3 regions of the Streptomyces sp. cg35 genome follow, and region 1 is predicted to be linked to each of the others. Evidence: riboswitches for the same ligand, from Rfam matches in the RefSeq annotation. Region 1 holds a riboswitch; each other region holds the start of a gene.
What was found. Region 1 has a riboswitch for cobalamin ahead of ACQUQD_RS14080 (ribonucleoside-diphosphate reductase subunit alpha). Riboswitches for the same ligand answer to the same signal wherever they lie in the genome.

Region 1 (5,872 bases):
GTCGACGAGACGTCCCCCGAGGACTACACCGCGGACGCCGGCGACAAGGGCGTGCAGGTCGACCTGCCCACCGTCGGGGCCTCCGGCCACTAGGAATCGCCTCCCCCGCCGACGACGGGCCCCTCCTTCACGGAGGGGCCCGTCGCATTACGGTGATCGATACAACGCACCATCTGCCCCGGAGGAACCATGGCCGCCCCCATCGTGCTCGACAGCGATCCCGGAATCGACGACGCCGTCGCACTGCAGTACCTGCTCGGCACGGGGCTGTGGGACCTCAAGGCCTACACGACCGTCGGCGGCAACGTGCCCGCCGGGCAGACCTTCCGCAACGGCCGGGCCCTCGCCCGGGTGTTCGGCATCGACGGCGACGTGACGGTGCACCGGGGCGCCGGCCGCCCGCTGACCCGCCTGCCGTACGCGGCCGCCGGCGAGTTCCACGGCTCCGCGGGACTCGGTACGGAGCAGCTGCCGGACTCGACCGCGCCGGAGCACCCCGAGTCCTCCGCGCAGGCCCTGCTGAGGCTCTCGCGCGCGTACGAGGGGGAGCTGACGGTGTGCGCGACGGGCCCGCTCACCAATGTGGCGCTCGCCCTGAGCGAGGACCCGGACTTCGCCCGGCGCGTGAAGCGGCTGGTCTTCATGGGCGGGGCGGCCGAGGTGCCCGGGAACATCACGCCGGTCGCCGAGTTCAACGCGTGGACGGACCCGGACGCGGCGGACCTGGTCGTGTCGTCGGGCATCCCGTACACGATGGTCGGGCTCGACGCGACGCACGGCTGGCGGTTCGGGCCCGACGAGCTCAAGACTCTGGAGGAGGCGGGCGAGGGCATGGAGCTGACCGCGCGCCTGATGCGCTTCTACCTCGGCGCGTACGAGGAGACCGGGGGCAGCCCCCTGCACGACCCGCTGGCCGTCGGGGTGTGCGCCGACGAGTCGTTCGTGACCGCCGCCGAGGGCACGGTCGTCGTGGAGTGCGCGAGCGAACTCACCCGCGGCAAGACGGTGTTCGTCCCCTACGACTCCGACTACCCGCGCGCTTACTACTCGGAGTCGCCCCTGGTGGCCGCCCGCACCGAGCACCGCGGCCGGGTCGCCCTGGGCACGGGCCCGCGCAACTTCACCGAGGACTTCGTGAACACGCTCCTGAAGCGGCCCGCGGCCGGGTAGCACCGGCGCCGGGGCCGGTGCTCACGCGCCGGCCCCGTACAGCGTCCCGCCCACCTCGCGCGCGAGGTGGGCGGCCCAGCGGACGGTCTCGTCGCGGCCCGCGCCCTCCTCGCCGAGGAGGAGCACGAGCACTCCGCCGACCCGCACATGGGCGCGGTACCGGGTGGTCGTCCCGCCCTCGTACATCACGTCCTGGACCTCCAGGAACGCCTCGTCGCCCAGGCCCTTGAGCGGCACGGTCCCGTACCGCTCGGTCGCCGAGCCCGCCTCCATGTCGGAGGCGAACTCCCGGCAGTGCCGCAGGATGTCCTGCTCGACGCGCTGATGGTCGCGGGCCTCGGCGACGGGCAGCGACACGATCATCTGCGTCGCCACGAGGTGCCCCTCCGGCGGCCGGGTCGCACGGTCCACCCACTGGGTGCGGGCCAGCGCCATGGCGCCCCGGTACGCCGCCGGGCCCAGCCAGGCCGGGTCCTTCTCCCCGGCCGCGTCCAGGCAGTACGACCAGCGGCCGCTGCGCTGGTCGTGGGTGCTCTCGTACGGGCCCGCCTGGGTCTCCCCGCGCTCCAGCCCCGTACCGAACGCGGCGTCGGGCAGCAGCGCCTTCTTCAACTGCTCGGCGGTGAAGACCTGCCGGGGCGCGGCGACGGCGTCCCGGCCCGGGGCGGTCGCGGGGCCGGTGGGCCGGACCACCTCGGGGCTCGGCGCCGTCGGGCTCGCGGACGTCTTCGGACTCGCGGACGTCTTCGAAGAGGCGGACGACGACGGCCCGGCCGCGGCCCGGTCCGCCGCTCCCCCGCCGCACCCCGCCAGAAGCACCGTCACCAGCGGCACCACGGCCGTCCCCTGCCACGCGCGCATCGAGCCCTCCCCAAGATCGCCCGCCCGTAGATCGCCGTCACCCTATCCGACACAAGATGTGGGCCTGCCGCGAAAGCCTGACACAAGATGTATGCTCACTCTCGCTGTCGCCGCAGGGGAATCCGGTGCAAATCCGGAACTGTCCCGCAACGGTGAACGTAAGCGCACATAAGCGTCCGCGTGAGTCCGATGACCTGTCGACAGCACGCCCGAGCCGTCCGGCCCGGGCGTCGACGACGTCCGGGCCTCGCGGAATGGGCCGGTGACGACGGCGCCTCCGTGCGCCCGAGCCACTCCCTCCCCGCAGGCCCCGAGCCGAGCGAGGGAGAGCCTCCACGTGACCATCGCGCCGCCCGCCGAACCGGTCTCAGCCGCACCGGACGACGCTCCGGGGACCGCGCTGCTGCGCACCCTGACCGAGCTGACCGCCGACCTCCCCGACGCCGACCCCGGCCGGGTCGCAGCCGCCGCGCTGCGCGGCCGCAGTGCCCGCGCCGACGAGGCCGAGCTGCGCGGACTCGCCACCGAGGCAGCGGCGGGGCTCATCTCCGAGGACCCCGTCTACTCCCGGCTGGCCGCCCGGCTCCTGACGCTCTCCATCGCCGCCGAGGCCGCCTCGCAGGGCGTGACCTCGTTCACCGAGTCGGTCGCGGTCGGCCACCGCGAGGGGCTCGTCGCCGACCGCACCGCCGAGTTCGTGCGGATCCACGCCGCCCGGCTGAACGCGCTGATCGACCCGGCCGGGGACGACCGCTTCGGCTACTTCGGCCTGCGCACCCTGCACAGCCGCTACCTGCTGCGCCACCCGATCACCCGCCAGGTCGTCGAGACCCCGCAGCACTTCATGCTCCGCGTCGCCGCCGGTCTCGCCGAGGACGACAGCGCCCGCGCCGTCGACGAGGTCGCCGCGCTGTACGGCCTGATGAGCCGCCTCGACTACCTGCCCTCCTCCCCCACCCTCTTCAACTCCGGCACCCGGCACCCGCAGATGTCGAGCTGTTACCTGCTGGACTCCCCGCTGGACGAGCTGGACTCGATCTACGACCGCTACCACCAGGTGGCCCGGCTGTCGAAGCACGCGGGCGGCATCGGCCTCTCGTACTCCCGCATCCGCAGCCGGGGTTCGCTGATCCGCGGCACGAACGGGCACTCCAACGGCATCGTGCCGTTCCTGAAGACGCTGGACGCGTCGGTCGCCGCCGTGAACCAGGGCGGGCGCCGCAAGGGCGCCGCCGCCGTCTACCTGGAGACGTGGCACTCCGACATCGAGGAGTTCCTGGAGCTGCGCGACAACACCGGTGAGGACGCGCGCCGCACCCACAACCTGAACCTCGCGCACTGGATCCCCGACGAGTTCATGCGCCGGGTCAACGAGGGCGGCACCTGGTCGCTGTTCTCGCCGGCCGACGTGCCCGAGCTGGTCGACCTGTGGGGCGCGGAGTTCGACGCCGCGTACCGGAAGGCCGAGGCCGAGGGGAAGGCCCAGAAGACCATCCCCGCACGGGACCTGTACGGCCGCATGATGCGCACGCTCGCGCAGACCGGCAACGGCTGGCTGACCTTCAAGGACGCCGCCAACCGGACCGCCAACCAGACCGCGGAGCCCGGCCACACGGTCCACTCCTCGAACCTGTGCACCGAGATCCTGGAGGTGACGGACGACGGGGAGACGGCCGTCTGCAACCTCGGCTCCGTGAACCTGGGTTCCTTCGTGGACACGGCGACCGGGGACATCGACTGGGAGCGGCTCGACGAGACCGTCCGCACGGCCGTCACGTTCCTCGACCGGGTCGTCGACATCAACTTCTACCCGACCGAGCAGGCGGGCCGCTCCAACTCCCGCTGGCGTCCGGTGGGTCTGGGCGCGATGGGCCTGCAGGACGTCTTCTTCAAGCTGAAGCTGCCCTTCGACTCGCCCGAGGCCAGGGCGCTGTCCACGCGGATCGCCGAGCGCATCATGCTCGCCGCGTACGAGGCGTCCGCCGACCTCGCCGAGCGCAACGGGCCGCTGCCCGCCTGGCAGAAGACCCGGACCGCGCGCGGTGTCCTGCACCCCGACCACTACGGCGTCGAGTTCACCTGGCCGGAGCGCTGGGCCGCGCTGCGGGAACGTATCGCCGCGGTCGGCATGCGCAACTCGCTGCTGCTCGCGATCGCCCCGACGGCCACCATCGCGTCCATCGCGGGTGTCTACGAGTGCATCGAGCCGCAGGTCTCCAACCTGTTCAAGCGCGAGACGCTGTCCGGCGAGTTCCTCCAGGTCAACTCGTACCTGGTGGACGAGCTGAAGCGGCTCGGCGTGTGGGACGCGCAGACCCGCGAGGCGCTGCGCGAGTCCAACGGCTCGGTGCAGGGCTTCACGTGGGTGCCCGAGGAGGTGCGGGCGCTGTACCGCACGGCGTGGGAGATCCCGCAGCGCGGCCTCATCGACATGGCGGCGGCGCGCACCCCGTACCTCGACCAGGCCCAGTCCCTGAACCTGTTCATGGAGACCCCGACCATCGGCAAGCTCTCCTCGATGTACGCGTACGCCTGGAAGTCGGGCCTGAAGACGACGTACTACCTGCGCTCGCGCCCCGCGACGCGCATCGCCCGCGCGGCGGGCCGCTCCAGCGTCCCCGCGCAGACCGCCACGCCCGTCGTCGAGGCGGACGCGGTCGCCTGCTCCCTGGAAAACCCCGAGTCCTGCGAGGCCTGCCAGTAATGTCCGACACCACTGCCGAGAAGAACCTGCTCGACCCGGGCTTCGAACTGACCCTGCGTCCCATGCGCTACCCGGACTTCTACGAGCGCTACCGGGACGCCATCAAGAACACCTGGACCGTCGAGGAGGTCGACCTCCACTCGGACGTCGCCGACCTCGCGAAGCTCAGCCCGGGTGAGCAGCACATGATCGGCCGGCTGGTCGCGTTCTTCGCGACGGGCGACTCGATCGTGGCGAACAACCTGGTCCTGACGCTCTACAAGCACATCAACTCCCCCGAGGCGCGGCTGTACCTGAGCCGTCAGCTGTTCGAGGAGGCCGTGCACGTCCAGTTCTATCTGACGCTGCTCGACACCTATCTGCCCGATCCGGACGACCGGGCGGCGGCGTTCGCGGCGGTGGAGAACATCCCGTCCATCCGCGAGAAGGCCGAGTTCTGCTTCAAGTGGATGGACTCGGTCGAGAAGCTGGACCGCCTGGAGACCAAGGCGGACCGGCGCCGCTTCCTCCTCAACCTGATCTGCTTCGCGGCGTGCATCGAGGGGCTCTTCTTCTACGGCGCCTTCGCCTACGTCTACTGGTTCCGCTCGCGCGGCCTGCTGCACGGCCTGGCGACCGGCACCAACTGGGTGTTCCGCGACGAGACGATGCACATGAGCTTCGCCTTCGACGTGGTCGACACGGTCCGCAAGGAGGAGCCGGACCTGTTCGACGACGCACTGGAGCAGCAGGTCACCGACATGCTGCGGGAGGCGGTCGACGCCGAGCTGCAGTTCGGGCGCGACCTGTGCGGGGACGGGCTGCCGGGCATGAACACCGAGTCGATGCGGCAGTACCTGGAGTGCGTCGCCGACCAGCGCCTGCAGCGCCTCGGCTTCGCGCCCGTCTACGGCTCCGAGAACCCCTTCTCCTTCATGGAGCTGCAGGGTGTCCAGGAGCTGACCAACTTCTTCGAGCGGCGGCCCTCGGCGTACCAGGTCGCGGTCGAGGGCTCGGTCGGTTTCGACGAGGAGTTCTAGGCGGCCCGGGTGAACTCGGCGCGGTGGGAGGCCTGTTCGGCGTCCCGTCGCGCCTGCCGGAGCTGCCGGTCGATGCGGCGGTCGTGTGCGATCCCGTACAGGGACGGGGCGGCGAGGA
Region 2 (5,872 bases), 2.4 Mb from region 1:
TCACGCTCAACCCGCTGTACTGGCCCGCACGGCACGACGAGACGCTGCTGATGAAGGCGATCTACCTCTTCCACCCGGACTTCGTCGGGTCGACCGTGTGGTGGGGCGATCCCGAACTGGGCTGGGGGCAGGCCACGTTCGAGGGCGGCGACATCATGCCGGTCGGCAACGGAGTGGTCCTGATGGGCATGAGCGAGCGCACCTCGCGGCAGGCCATCACCCAGGTCGCGGCCGCCCTGTTCGAGAAGGGCGCGGCCGAGCACGTCGTCGTCGCCGGGATGCCGAAGCTGCGCTCGGCGATGCATCTGGACACCGTCTTCACGTTCGCCGACCGGGACATCGTCACGCTCTACCCGCGGATCATGGACTCGGTGCACACGTTCTCGCTGCGTCCCAGCGACAAGGCTCCCGGCCTCGACATCGTCGACGAGGGCTCGACCCCGTTCGTCGACGTCGTCGCCAAGGCGCTCGGCCTCCCCGGGCTCCAGGTGATCGAGACCGGCGGGGACGTGTACGCGTCCGAGCGCCAGCAGTGGGACAGCGGCAACAACGCGGTCGCCCTCGAACCCGGTGTCGTCGTCACCTACGACCGCAACACCCAGACCAACACCCTGCTGCGCAAGGCCGGTGTCGAGGTCGTCACCATCGTCGGCGCCGAACTCGGCCGCGGCCGTGGTGGCGGGCACTGCATGACCTGCCCCATCGTCCGCGACCCCGTGGACTTCTGACCGCCGCGCACCCGGTGAGGTCACGCCATGGAACGGACCGCGCTCCACGGACCGGTGCGGGTGGTGGCCTTCGTGGTGGCCGCGCTCGCCACCCTGTGCGTGATCACGACGGCGACGGTGCGCGCCACGGTCCTCGACCCGGCGTTCCACGCGTCCGTGCTCGACGAGCAGCGCGCGTACGACCGGCTCTACAACGAGGTGCTGGTGGACCCCGCGGTCTCCCCGGTCACCAGGGACCTGCTGGCGGGGCTGAACGTCCCGGAAGCCCAGGTGACGTCCAACATCAAACTGGTGCTGCCGCCGGAGACGGTCCGTGACCTGGCACAGCAGCAGATCGACGCGGTGGTCGGCTATCTGAACGGCGAGCGCGCCACCCTCGACCTGACCGTCGACCTGCGGCCGGTGCTCGCCAATGTCGACCATCTGGCGCAGACCTACTTCGGCGATCTCGTGGCCGGGCTGCAGCGCAGCACGGAACCCGACTTCGACCGGTTCACGGCGGACCTCTCGGACGCCGTGGGCGATCTGGCGGCGGGCCGGGCACCGGAGGGGCTGCCGACGCTCCCGCTCACCACGACGCAGGCCGACCGGGCCGCCGAGACGCTGCTGCGGGCGCTGCCGGAGCGGGAGCGTGACGCGCTGCGCCCGCAGGTCGAGACCGCGCTGGCCGACGGGGACGTCGCCACGGCGCTCGCGGCCGTGGCCCCCGCGGTGTTCTCGGACCGGGCCCGCGAGGCGGTGCGGCAGTTCCAGCGGGCCGTCGACGGCGGCACCTGGGACCTCGGCGCGGTCCTCGCCGCCTCCGGCAACGACCTCCAGGTCCTCCACGACATCCGCCCCTACACCGCCGCGGGACTCGGGCTCGTGGAGATCGTCGCCGCGGTGCTGCTCGTGCTCTCCCTGGCCGCGCTCTGGTTCATCGGCCCTCCCCGGCCGGGCTCCCGGCTGCGGCCCTTCGGGTGGTCGCTCCTCGCCGGCGGGCTGCTGACGGCGGCCGCCGTCGGTGTGACCCGGCTGGTCACCGACGGCCGCGTCGTCGACCCGCCCGCGTCGTGGCCGCCGAGTCTGATCCGGCTCGTCGACGACGTGCAGCACGGCGCCCTCGACCACATCGCCCGCACCGCCCTGTGGGCCGCGCTCGTCCCCGTGGCCGCCGGAGCGCTGCTGGTCCTGGTGGACCGGGTACGGCGGGTGCGGGCCCTGGACTCCCGGCGCCTCGTCACGCTCGGGCTCGGCGGCGCCGCTGTGGCGCTGGCCGGGATGACCGTGGTGCCGCTCGTCGCCCGGCCGGCCGCACCGCGTCCGTGCCAGGGCAGCTCCGCGCTGTGCGACCGCCGCTACGACGAGGTCGCACACCTCACCTCGCACAACGCCATGTCGACGACCGTCGACCGCTTCATCGGCCCTCTCCAGGACCCGGGGATCACCGCCCAGTTGAACGACGGCGTCCGCGCCCTGCAGATCGACACCTACCGGTGGGAGCAGCCCGACGAGATCGCCGGGCGCCTGCGCGACTCCGACTTCACGGCCGCGCAGCAGGCGCTCATCACCCAGGCGATCAACACGTTCAACCCTCCGCGCGAGGGGCTGTGGCTGTGCCATTCCGTGTGCCGGGCGGGGGCGCTCGCCCTGGTGCCGACGCTGCGCGAGATCGGTGACTGGATGCGCGCGCACCCGACCGAGGTGATCACCCTCATCGTGCAGGACGCGATCACCGGCCGGGACACCCGACAGGCCGTGCACGAGGCCGGGTTGGACACTCTCGTGCACACGCCCGACCCCGACCCGGCGAAGCCCTGGCCGACGCTCGGCGACATGATCGACAGCGGTCGCCGCCTGGTCGTCTTCGCCGAGCGGGCGGACGGCCCGGCGCCCTGGTACCGCAATTTCTACCGGTACGGCATGGAGACCCCGTTCGCGTTCCGCGCGCCGGACGAGATGAGCTGCGCGCCGCACCGCGGCGGCGACGACAAGCGGCTGTTCCTGCTGAACCACTTCATCACCATCGACGGCGGCAGCCGGCTCGACGCGGGCACGGTGAACACCCGCCGCTTCGTCCTGGACCGGGTCCACCGGTGCGAGCGGGAGCGCGGCAGACCGGTCACGTTCGTCGCCGTGGACTACGCCACGATCGGCGACCCGGCGGGCGCGGTCGCCGCGTTGAACGCCGAGCGCTGAGGAGCAGTCGCTCGATGCTCACGCCGTGACTGACGGTCAGAAGTGCGTGGCGATCCCGAAGACCGTGCGGAGCAGGGCCATGTCGTGCCGGTCGCGGTCCGTGGGCTCGTAGCCCTGGTGGAAGGACACCTGCTGGGCGGCGGAGAGGCACGGCACCCGCTCCCCCGCGACCGTGCCGGTGACGAAGCACTCCGCCGGATAGACGAACGGCCGCTCCGCGGCGAAGGAGGCCTGCCGGGCGGAACCGTCGTCGGCGAAGACCAGGGGATGCAGATCGAGTACGCGTCCGTCCGGATCCGTGACGACGAACCGGACGGGGCGCTGGTCCAGGGACTCGGTGAATGCCGCGTCGGCCAGGGCGGCGAGCACGACCGGCTCCTGTTCCTGCCGGTGCATCAGGTCCAGATCACGGTGCTCCCGGGTCTGCTCGCCGACCAGGGCGTCGATGCCCCAGCCGCCCCCGACCCACACGTCCGCCCCGGCCCGGCGCAGCAGGGCGAGCACGGCCCGCACGTCGTCAGCTGTCATCATCCGACGCAGGGTAGGGGCCGGACGGCGTGGGCGGCGACCCAGATGTTCCCGGAGCAGCACCATGCCATGGCCTCCGGGACGTACCGGGAGGCCCGGCCCGCCCGGGAGTGCCTGGTCAGGCCCGTGATACCTTCCGATGGCCAGTCGTACCTTTGTGCGTTCTCGTACGTGCACGGGTCAGGGAATCCGGTGGAAGTCCGGAACTGACGCGCAGCGGTGAGGGTGACGGGCGGAGCCACTGCCACTGGGCCGGTCCACCGGTCCGGGAAGGCGCTCCGGCCGGACGATCCCGAGTCCGAAGACCTGCTGGCGGCCCCCGGGGTCGAGGACCGGCCGGGGGTGGACCACAGACCGGCTCCGCGTATGGGCCCTGGACGCAGAGGAAGTTCCGTGCCGTTCGCACGTCAAGTCCGCCGTCTCGCACCGCTGTTGGCGGGCGCCTTGTTGCTCACGGCCTGCGGCGGGGCAGGCTCCGCCGACACCGCGGACCGGGCCGGCGGGGGCGTCACCCTCGACAACTGCGGTACGAAGGTCCGGGTCGCGCACGCCCCGCGCCGCGCCGTCGCCCTGGACCAGGGTTCGGCGGAGATCATGCTCTCGCTCGGTCTCGCCGACCGGATGGTGGGGACCGCGACGTGGACCGATCCCGTCCTGAAGGGCCTGGAGAAGGCGAACGCGAAGGTCCCGCGGCTCGCCGACCGCTACCCGTCCTTCGAGAAGGTCCTGGACACCGAACCGGACTTCGCCGCAGCCTCGTTCACGTACACCCTCGGCAAGGGCGGCGTGGCGCCCCGCGAGCAGTTCGAGAAGCTCGGCGTGCCCACCTACCTGTCACCCACGGACTGCGCCGGCAAGGACAACAGCGGTGACGGCGACGGCGTACGCACCCGTGCCCTGACCATGGACACCGTCTACGGCGAGATACGCGACCTGGCCCGGATCTTCGACGTGGAGGAGCGCGGCGACAAGCTCGTCGCGCAGCTCAAGTCCCGTGTGAAGAAGGCGGCTTCGGGCGTGGACGCCAAGGGTGTGAGCGTCCTGTACTGGTTCGCGAACTCCGACTCGCCCTACATGGCCGGCTGTTGCGGCGCGCCCGGCATCGTCACCGAGGAGCTCGGTGTGCGCAACGTCTTCGACGACACGCACGAGGAGTGGCCGCAGATCAACTGGGAGACCGTCGCGGACCGCGACCCCGACGTCCTCGTCATCGGCGATCTGACCCGCCGTTCGCAGTCCGCGGAGTCCGCCGCGCAGAAGATCCGGTTCCTGGAGTCCGACCCGGTGACCAAGGAGATGACCGCCGTCCGCGAGAAGCGGTACGTGCTGCTGAAGGGGCAGGACCTGAATCCGACGATCCGTACCGTCGACGGTGTGGAGAAGGTGGCCGCCGCGCTGCGCGGCTTCGGCCTCGGCAAGTGAGCACGGTCCGGCCCGCCCTGTACGGGGCCGCGGCACTCGCCGTGCTGTGCGCGTCCGTCGCCGTGGCCATCACCATCGGACCCGCGCACATCGGCGTCGGCGACGTGTGGTCGGCGGTCGGCGCCCGGATCGGCTGGGGCACCTCCGAGCTGTCCCCGATCCGGGACGGCATCGTGTGGAACCTGCGGCTGCCGCGCACGCTGCTCGCCGCGGTGTGCGGGGCCGGGCTCGCGGTGTGCGGCACCACGCTCCAGGCGCTGCTGCGCAATCCGCTCGCCGACCCGTTCGTGCTCGGTGTCTCGTCGGGCGCGTCGACCGGGGCGGTCCTCGTCGTGGTGCTGGGCCTCGGCGGCGGCGCGCTCTCGGTGTCCGGCGGCGCGTTCCTCGGGGCGCTGTGCTCGTTCGCGCTGGTGCTGCTGCTCAGTCACACCCTGGGCGGGACGACGGACCGGGTGGTGCTGTGCGGGGTCGCCGCGATGCAGCTGTTCTCGGCGCTGACCTCGTTCGTGGTGCTCACGGCGGCCGACGCGGAGACGACGCGCGGCGTCCTGTTCTGGCTGCTCGGCTCGCTCGGCGGGGTCGGCTGGACGGAGGTGTGGCTGTGTCTGGCGGTGCTCGTGGTGACGCTGGCGGTGTGCCTCGGGTACGGCCGGACCCTGGACGCGTTCGCCTTCGGCCCGGAGGCGGCGGCCGCGCTCGGCGTGCACGTGGCCCGCACCCGGCTCGTCCTGCTGTGCGTGACGGCCCTGCTGACGGCGGCCCTGGTCAGCGCGGCGGGGGCGATCGGCTTCGTCGGGCTCGTCCTGCCGCACGCGGCGCGCGCCCTGGTGGGGCCGGGGCACACCCGGCTGCTGCCGGTCACGGCGGTGGCCGGTGCCGTGTTCCTGGTGTGGGTCGACACGCTGGCCCGTACGGTCCTCGAACCGCAGGAGGTTCCGGTGGGCGTGGTGACGTCGCTGATCGGCGTGCCCGCGTTCGTGGCCGTGCTGTACCGCGGCCGGAGCACCCGGTGAGCG
Region 3 (5,872 bases), 1.1 Mb from region 1:
CGTACACGCCGGGTCCCGCCTCCCGCGGGTAACCGTGCCCCGCCAGCTCGTGGGCGACCTGCATGTGGGAGCGGGCCGCTTCCAGGCTGATGACGTCGGCGTCGAGGTCGTCGATGGCCTGGACGATGTCACCGAACTCGGCGTAGCACATGTGCGTGTGGATCTGGGTGTCCGGACGCACACCGCTGGTGGTGAGGCGGAACGCCTCGGTGGCCCAGGCCAGGTAGCCGGCACGGTCGGCGGCGCGCAGCGGCAGCGTCTCGCGCAGCGCGGGCTCGTCGACCTGGATCACCGAAGTCCCGGACGCCTCCAGGTCGTTCACCTCGTCCCGCAGCGCGAGAGCGACCTGCCGAGCGGTGTCCCCGAGCGGCTGGTCGTCGCGGACGAAGGACCAGGCGAGCATGGTGACCGGCCCGGTGAGCATGCCCTTGACGGGGCGGTCCGAGAGGGACTGGGCGTACGCGGTCCAGCGCACCGTCATCGGCCCGGGACGCGAGATGTCGCCGGCCAGGACCGGCGGGCGCACGTAACGGGTGCCGTACGACTGCACCCAGCCGGCCTGCAGGGCGAGGTAGCCGGTGAGCCGCTCGGCGAAGTACTGGACCATGTCGTTGCGCTCGGGCTCGCCGTGCACGAGGACGTCCAGGCCGGTCTTCTCCTGGAAGGAGACGACGTCGCGGATCTCGTTCCTGATGCGCTCCTCGTACGCGACCGTGTCGATACGGCCCGCCCTCAAGTCGGCCCGCGCCGCGCGCAGTTCACCGGTCTGCGGGAACGAGCCGATCGTCGTGGTCGGCAGCAGCGGCAGGCCGAGGTGGGCGCGCTGCGCGGCGGACCGCTCGGCGTACGACGGAGAGCGGCGCCCGTCCGCGTCCGTGACGGCGGCGGCGCGGGCCCGCACGTCCGGGTCGTGCGTGATCGGGGATCCGGCCCGCGACGCCAGGTCCGCCCGGTTCGCGGCGAGCTCCGCCGTGACGCTGCCGGTGCCCTGGGCCAGACCCGCGGCGAGGGTCGCCACCTCGGCGGTCTTCTGCCGCGCGAAGGCCAGCCAGCGCAGGATCTGCGGCTCGATGTCCCGCTCCAGCGACGCGTCCAGCGGGACGTGCAGCAGCGAGCAGGACGGGGCGACGTCGACCCGGTCGGCGAGGCCGAGCAGGGTGCCGAGCGTGGTGAGGGACCTCGCCAGATCGTTGATCCAGACGTTGCGGCCGTCGACGACACCGGCGACCAGCCGCTTGCCGGGCAGCCCGCCGACGGCCGCGAGGGCGTCGAGGTTGGCGGCCGCCGAGCCGGTGAAGTCGAGCGCCAGACCGTCGACCGGGGCCTTGGCCAGGACCGGCAGGGCGTCGCCCAGCCGGTCGAAGTACGAGGCCACGAGCAGCTTGGGCCGGTCGGCGAGAGCACCGAGGTCGCGGTAGGCGCGGGCCGCCGCGTTCAGCTCGGCCGGGGTGCGGTCCTGGACGAGGGCGGGCTCGTCGAGCTGCACCCACGGGGCCCCGGCCGCACGCAGCTCGGTGAGCACCTGCGCGTACACGGGCAGCAGCCGGTCGAGGAGGGTCAGCGGGTCGAAGTCGGCGGCGACACCGGGCGCGGGCTTGGCCAGCAGCAGATACGTGACCGGACCGACGAGGACCGGCCGGGCGGCCAGCCCCAGGGCGAGCGCTTCCTCGAACTCCGTGACCTGCTTCGTGGAGTCAGCGGTGAACACCGTGTCCGGCCCCAACTCGGGCACCAGGTAGTGGTAGTTGGTGTCGAACCACTTCGTCATCTCCAGCGGCGCGACGTCCTGCGTGCCACGGGCCATGGCGAAGAACCCGTCCAGGGCATCGGCGTCGAAAGCGGCGCGGTGGCGCTCGGGGATCGCGCCGACCATGACGCTGGTGTCGAGGACGTGGTCGTAGTACGAGAAGTCGCCGGTCGGCACTTCGCCGATGCCCGCGCCGGCCAGCTCCCGCCAGTTCGTGCGGCGCAGTCCGGCGGCGGTGGCACGGAGGGCGTCGGCGGTGACGCGGCCCTTCCAGTAGCCCTCGATCGCCTTCTTCAGCTCGCGATTCTGTCCCTGGCGGGGGTAGCCGTACACGGTGGCCCGTGCTGCCGCGGCCGCGGTCCTGGTGGTCACGGAGATCTCCTTCGAGAGACGTATCCCTGGGATCCCGGAGACCGACGCGGCCGGAAAGGAGTGACAGACCGGCGGCACGGTCCCGCGCGCCGGGGCGCGGTCGTCCGTCCGGTGTGTACGCCGACCCGCCCTCGAGGTCACCGAGATGTCCGCGCACGCGTCGTACGCGCACGGGCAGATGGCAGGTCTTCGGACTCGCGGGCACGTCCTCCGATCCGGAGGACACCTACTGGCCGTCGCTTCCCAGGTCCCGTTCGTCGGGACCCAGTGCGTATGACGGCGGTCGTTCCCACTCACCGCTGCGGGGCAGTCCCGGATTCCCACCGGGTTCCCTCTTGCGACGCTCCCGCCTGGCGGACGGGGCGAACCAGCTGCACGGGCCAGCCTACGGGGCGGGGGCCGCTCGGCGCCAAGCGGCCGGGGCCACGACCGCGGCGCCGCCTCAGCCGGCGATGTCGACGCCGTACCCGAGGGCGAGCGCGTCGAGACCGTGGCCGTAGCCCTGCCCGACGGCACGGAAGCGCCACACGGGGCCGCGGCGGTGGAACTCGGCGAGCAGCAGGCCGCGTTCGGTGGTGGCGCACACCCGACCCCGCTCACCGGCACAGAACGGCACGGGCCCCCGAGCGCGACCTGATCCGCCGGACCGGCCCTAGCCCCGTGGAGCCGTCGGTGCCGCAAGCCCGTCGCTCAGCAGGCGGCTGTCGATCTCGTCGAGGGCCAGACGCAGCGCGCCCAGGGCCACGCTCTCGTCGCCGAGCGTCGAGGTGCGCAGCTCCGGCAGGCGCAGGCAGTGCTTGGTCAGTTCTCGGCGCAGCGGCTCCAGGATGACGTCGGCGGAGCGGGAGAACCCTCCGCCGTAGACGACGACCTCGGGGTCCAGGGCGAGAACGAGGGCGGCGACCCCGACCGCGAGGTCCCGGGTGTAGCGGCGTACGGCGGCCCTCGCGTCCCGGTCACCGTCCCGGGCCGCCTGGAACACCCAGGCCGCGATGTCGCCGGCCGCCGCCGTCTCCGGTACCCCGGGGCAGGAGGCGAGGTGGTCCGGAGCGGCGAGCCAGCGCACGGCCTTGAGCGCGCCGATCTCGCCCGCGGCGCCGCCGTGTCCGCGGCGCAGGGTGCCGTCGAGGATGAGGCCGGCGCCGGTACGCAGCCCCGCGAGAAGGAAGACGATGTCGTCGGCGTCCTGGGCGACGCCCTTCCAACGCTCGGCGACGGCGGCGAGCTTGCAGTCGTTCTCGACCTGAATGGGGCAGGTGAAGCGGGTTGCCAGATGAGCGGCCGGGTCGGCGGTGCTCCAGCCGGGGAGAGGAGTGAACAGGGTGGTGCGGCCGCTGGAGTCGACGGGGCCGGTCACACCGATCGTCACGGCCCAGATGTCGGCCGGCGTCATGGCGACGCCGCGCAGCACCTCGTCGATGACCTCGTCGACCGACGCCAGCCGAGCTTCGGGCGCGGCCTCAGGGTCGACCGGTCGGCGCGTGCTGCGGACGATGTTCCCCTCCAGGTCGCTCAGCATGACGAGGATCTTGTGGACGCCTATGTCGATGCCGAGTGCGTGACCGGCGGTGGCCCGGAACCGGAAGCGCCGGGCGGGCCGGCCGACGACGCTGCTGGCTTTCGGCTGCTCGACCTCGGCCCACCCGTCGGTCACCAGGGACTGCACCAGCACGTCGACGGCGGGCCGGGACAGCCCGGCCCGGCCCGCGAGTTCAGTGACGGTGGCGGGTGGGTTGCCGCGCAGCGCCCACACGATCGACAGTTGGTTCATCTCGCGCATCCGGGACAGGTCTGTTCCGGTCGTCGCCATGCTGGTGCTCCCTGGTGGGGTCTGCGGGCCGCTGCTGAATAATGCTGAGCAGTTTACTAATTCAGGGCGGCCGCCGTACGAGGATCGTGGATCGCTCCCTCGCGACGGTCACGGATCAGGCGATCGGATAGCGCTGTTCCGTGTCCGGAGCGACGGCCGGGCCGAAGTCGATCTCGCGCCCGTCGATCGCGAAGCGGTACCGGCCGAGCCTGCGCACCTCGGGGCGGTGCGCCAAGTACGCCGTCATCGCCTCCAGTTCGTCCGGGTGCAGCCAGCCCGGCGGATCGGACACCGCACGGAAACCGCAGACGTCGGCGAGGTCGCGCAGCCAGCTCTGCTGCTGCTCGGTCAGCAGATTGAGGCGGCTGCGGAAGTACACGACGTCCGGGTCGACCTCCAGCAGGGGCGCCTGCCACAGCCGGTGCACGGTGTTGACGACGGCGTTGCGCGCCAGGGCGTCGGAGGGGTCCTGGGTGGCGTAGTGCTCCCACAGGGGTGCGACGTCGGGGCCGCTGCGGATGCCGTCGAGCAGTCCGAGGGAGGGCAGCAGGGGTGCGCCGCTGCCGAGGAGATAGGCGTCCGGGCCGGCCTCCTCCCGGATGATGCGCAGGCCGATCCGGTACGCCTCCTCGCGGCCGACGTCCTCGAACCGGGCCCCCGGCACCGCGCCGGCACCGATGAAGTCGATCTTCAGGTACGTGAATCCCCAGTCCCGGCTGACCCGGCGCATCATCTCGCGCAGATGCTCCTGTGCGGCGGGCAGTGTGAGGTCGAGCGCCCAGTAGCCGGTGCCCCAGTTGTGGCCGGCCGTCACCGGGGCGCCGTCGCCGTCCCGCAGCAGCAACTCCGGCCGCTCGTGGGCGACCTGCGCGTCGGGGTGGACGATGAACGGCGCGATCCACAGCCCGGGCCGCAGCCCGGCCTCCGTGATGCGGTCGGCCAACGCACGCATTCCGGAGGGGAACTTGGCGTTGGCGTGCCAGTCGCCCACCCTCTGCTCCCAGCCGTCGTCGATCTGGACGACGTCGAAGGGCAGGCCGCGCAGGGCGGTGATGTCCTTGGTGAGCTGCTCCTCGGTGATGTTCTCGTAGTAGGCGTACCAGCTGCACCACACGTTGCCCGCGCGCTTGTCGCTGTGGCCGAGTCGGTCGGCGAGGTGCCGGGCGTAGGCGGCGAAGACCTCGTCCTCGGTGCCGTACGCCAGGAACCAGGGGGCTCCGCCGCGCTCGTACCAGCCGACCAGCGCGTCCCGGTCGGCGGTCAGGCGCGGGATGTCGAGGCCGAGCGCGCCGAGCAGCAGCACCTGTCCGTCGGCTCCCTGGAGGGCCGCGACGGCGGAGGAGTGGTGGCGCGCCGGGTCGTCCCACACGGTGTCGTCGGCGGTCAGGCGGCGTTCGGCGCTCTCGATGCGCAGCGGCGGCTCGGACAGACGGCGCCAGCCGCACGGGCTCCAGGAGTTGTGTCCGTGCCGGTAGAACAGCGCGTCGCCGAGGCCGTGCAGCAGGGCCACGCGGCCGGGCGGCAGCAGCAGGCCGCCGTCGACGGGCCGCGGCGGGGCGTCGCCTTCGAGCTCGACGGCCAACGTGAGGCCGCCGAGATCTGCGAGCTGGGCCATGGATCTCCTTGCTTCATGGTGAGAGGTGCGGACGGAAGCCGGTCACTACTTGAAGAGGCCGTTGACCTTGTCGTTGGCCGACTTGAGGGCGCTCTCCGGCTTGGCCCTGCCGAGGATCACCGACTGGATGGCGTCCTGGACGATCGGGCCTATTTCGGTGCCGTGCTCGGTGACGGGCAGCTGGAACGTGACGTTCTTGTCGGCCACCGCGTCGGTGAAGACGTGGACGTCGTCACCCTTCGCCTTGTGCGCGGCGAGCGCCTTCTGGGTGGCGGACTTCAGGGCCGGGAACACGACGGCCCGCTTGGCGACGAGATTCTGGCAGTCG

Region 2: it holds a riboswitch for cobalamin, as region 1 does, so the genes downstream of both, ACQUQD_RS03540 (ABC transporter substrate-binding protein) here and ACQUQD_RS14080 (ribonucleoside-diphosphate reductase subunit alpha) in region 1, are expected to answer to the same signal.
Region 3: it holds a riboswitch for cobalamin, as region 1 does, so the genes downstream of both, metE (5-methyltetrahydropteroyltriglutamate--homocysteine S-methyltransferase) here and ACQUQD_RS14080 (ribonucleoside-diphosphate reductase subunit alpha) in region 1, are expected to answer to the same signal.

What each region holds. Positions count from the first base shown of each region.
Region 1 is NZ_CP191268.1:3,084,952-3,090,823, forward strand. It holds gene mctP (monocarboxylate uptake permease MctP) at 1-93, shown strand, start outside; gene ACQUQD_RS14070 (nucleoside hydrolase) at 190-1,170, shown strand; gene ACQUQD_RS14075 (hypothetical protein) at 1,192-2,031, opposite strand; cobalamin riboswitch at 2,117-2,247, shown strand; gene ACQUQD_RS14080 (ribonucleoside-diphosphate reductase subunit alpha) at 2,369-4,735, shown strand; gene ACQUQD_RS14085 (ribonucleotide-diphosphate reductase subunit beta) at 4,735-5,754, shown strand; gene ACQUQD_RS14090 (hypothetical protein) at 5,751-5,872, opposite strand, start outside.
Region 2 is NZ_CP191268.1:720,063-725,934, forward strand. It holds gene ACQUQD_RS03525 (arginine deiminase) at 1-728, shown strand, start outside; gene ACQUQD_RS03530 (hypothetical protein) at 756-2,906, shown strand; gene ACQUQD_RS03535 (nucleotidyltransferase domain-containing protein) at 2,943-3,434, opposite strand; cobalamin riboswitch at 3,562-3,762, shown strand; gene ACQUQD_RS03540 (ABC transporter substrate-binding protein) at 3,801-4,856, shown strand; gene ACQUQD_RS03545 (FecCD family ABC transporter permease) at 4,853-5,869, shown strand; gene ACQUQD_RS03550 (ABC transporter ATP-binding protein) at 5,866-5,872, shown strand, end outside.
Region 3 is NZ_CP191268.1:1,938,130-1,944,001, reverse strand. It holds gene metE (5-methyltetrahydropteroyltriglutamate--homocysteine S-methyltransferase) at 1-2,119, opposite strand, end outside; cobalamin riboswitch at 2,283-2,506, opposite strand; partial or broken gene ACQUQD_RS09065 (TerD family protein) at 2,562-2,699, opposite strand; gene ACQUQD_RS09060 (ROK family protein) at 2,772-3,929, opposite strand; gene ACQUQD_RS09055 (glycoside hydrolase family 36 protein) at 4,045-5,544, opposite strand; gene ACQUQD_RS09050 (ABC transporter substrate-binding protein) at 5,590-5,872, opposite strand, start outside.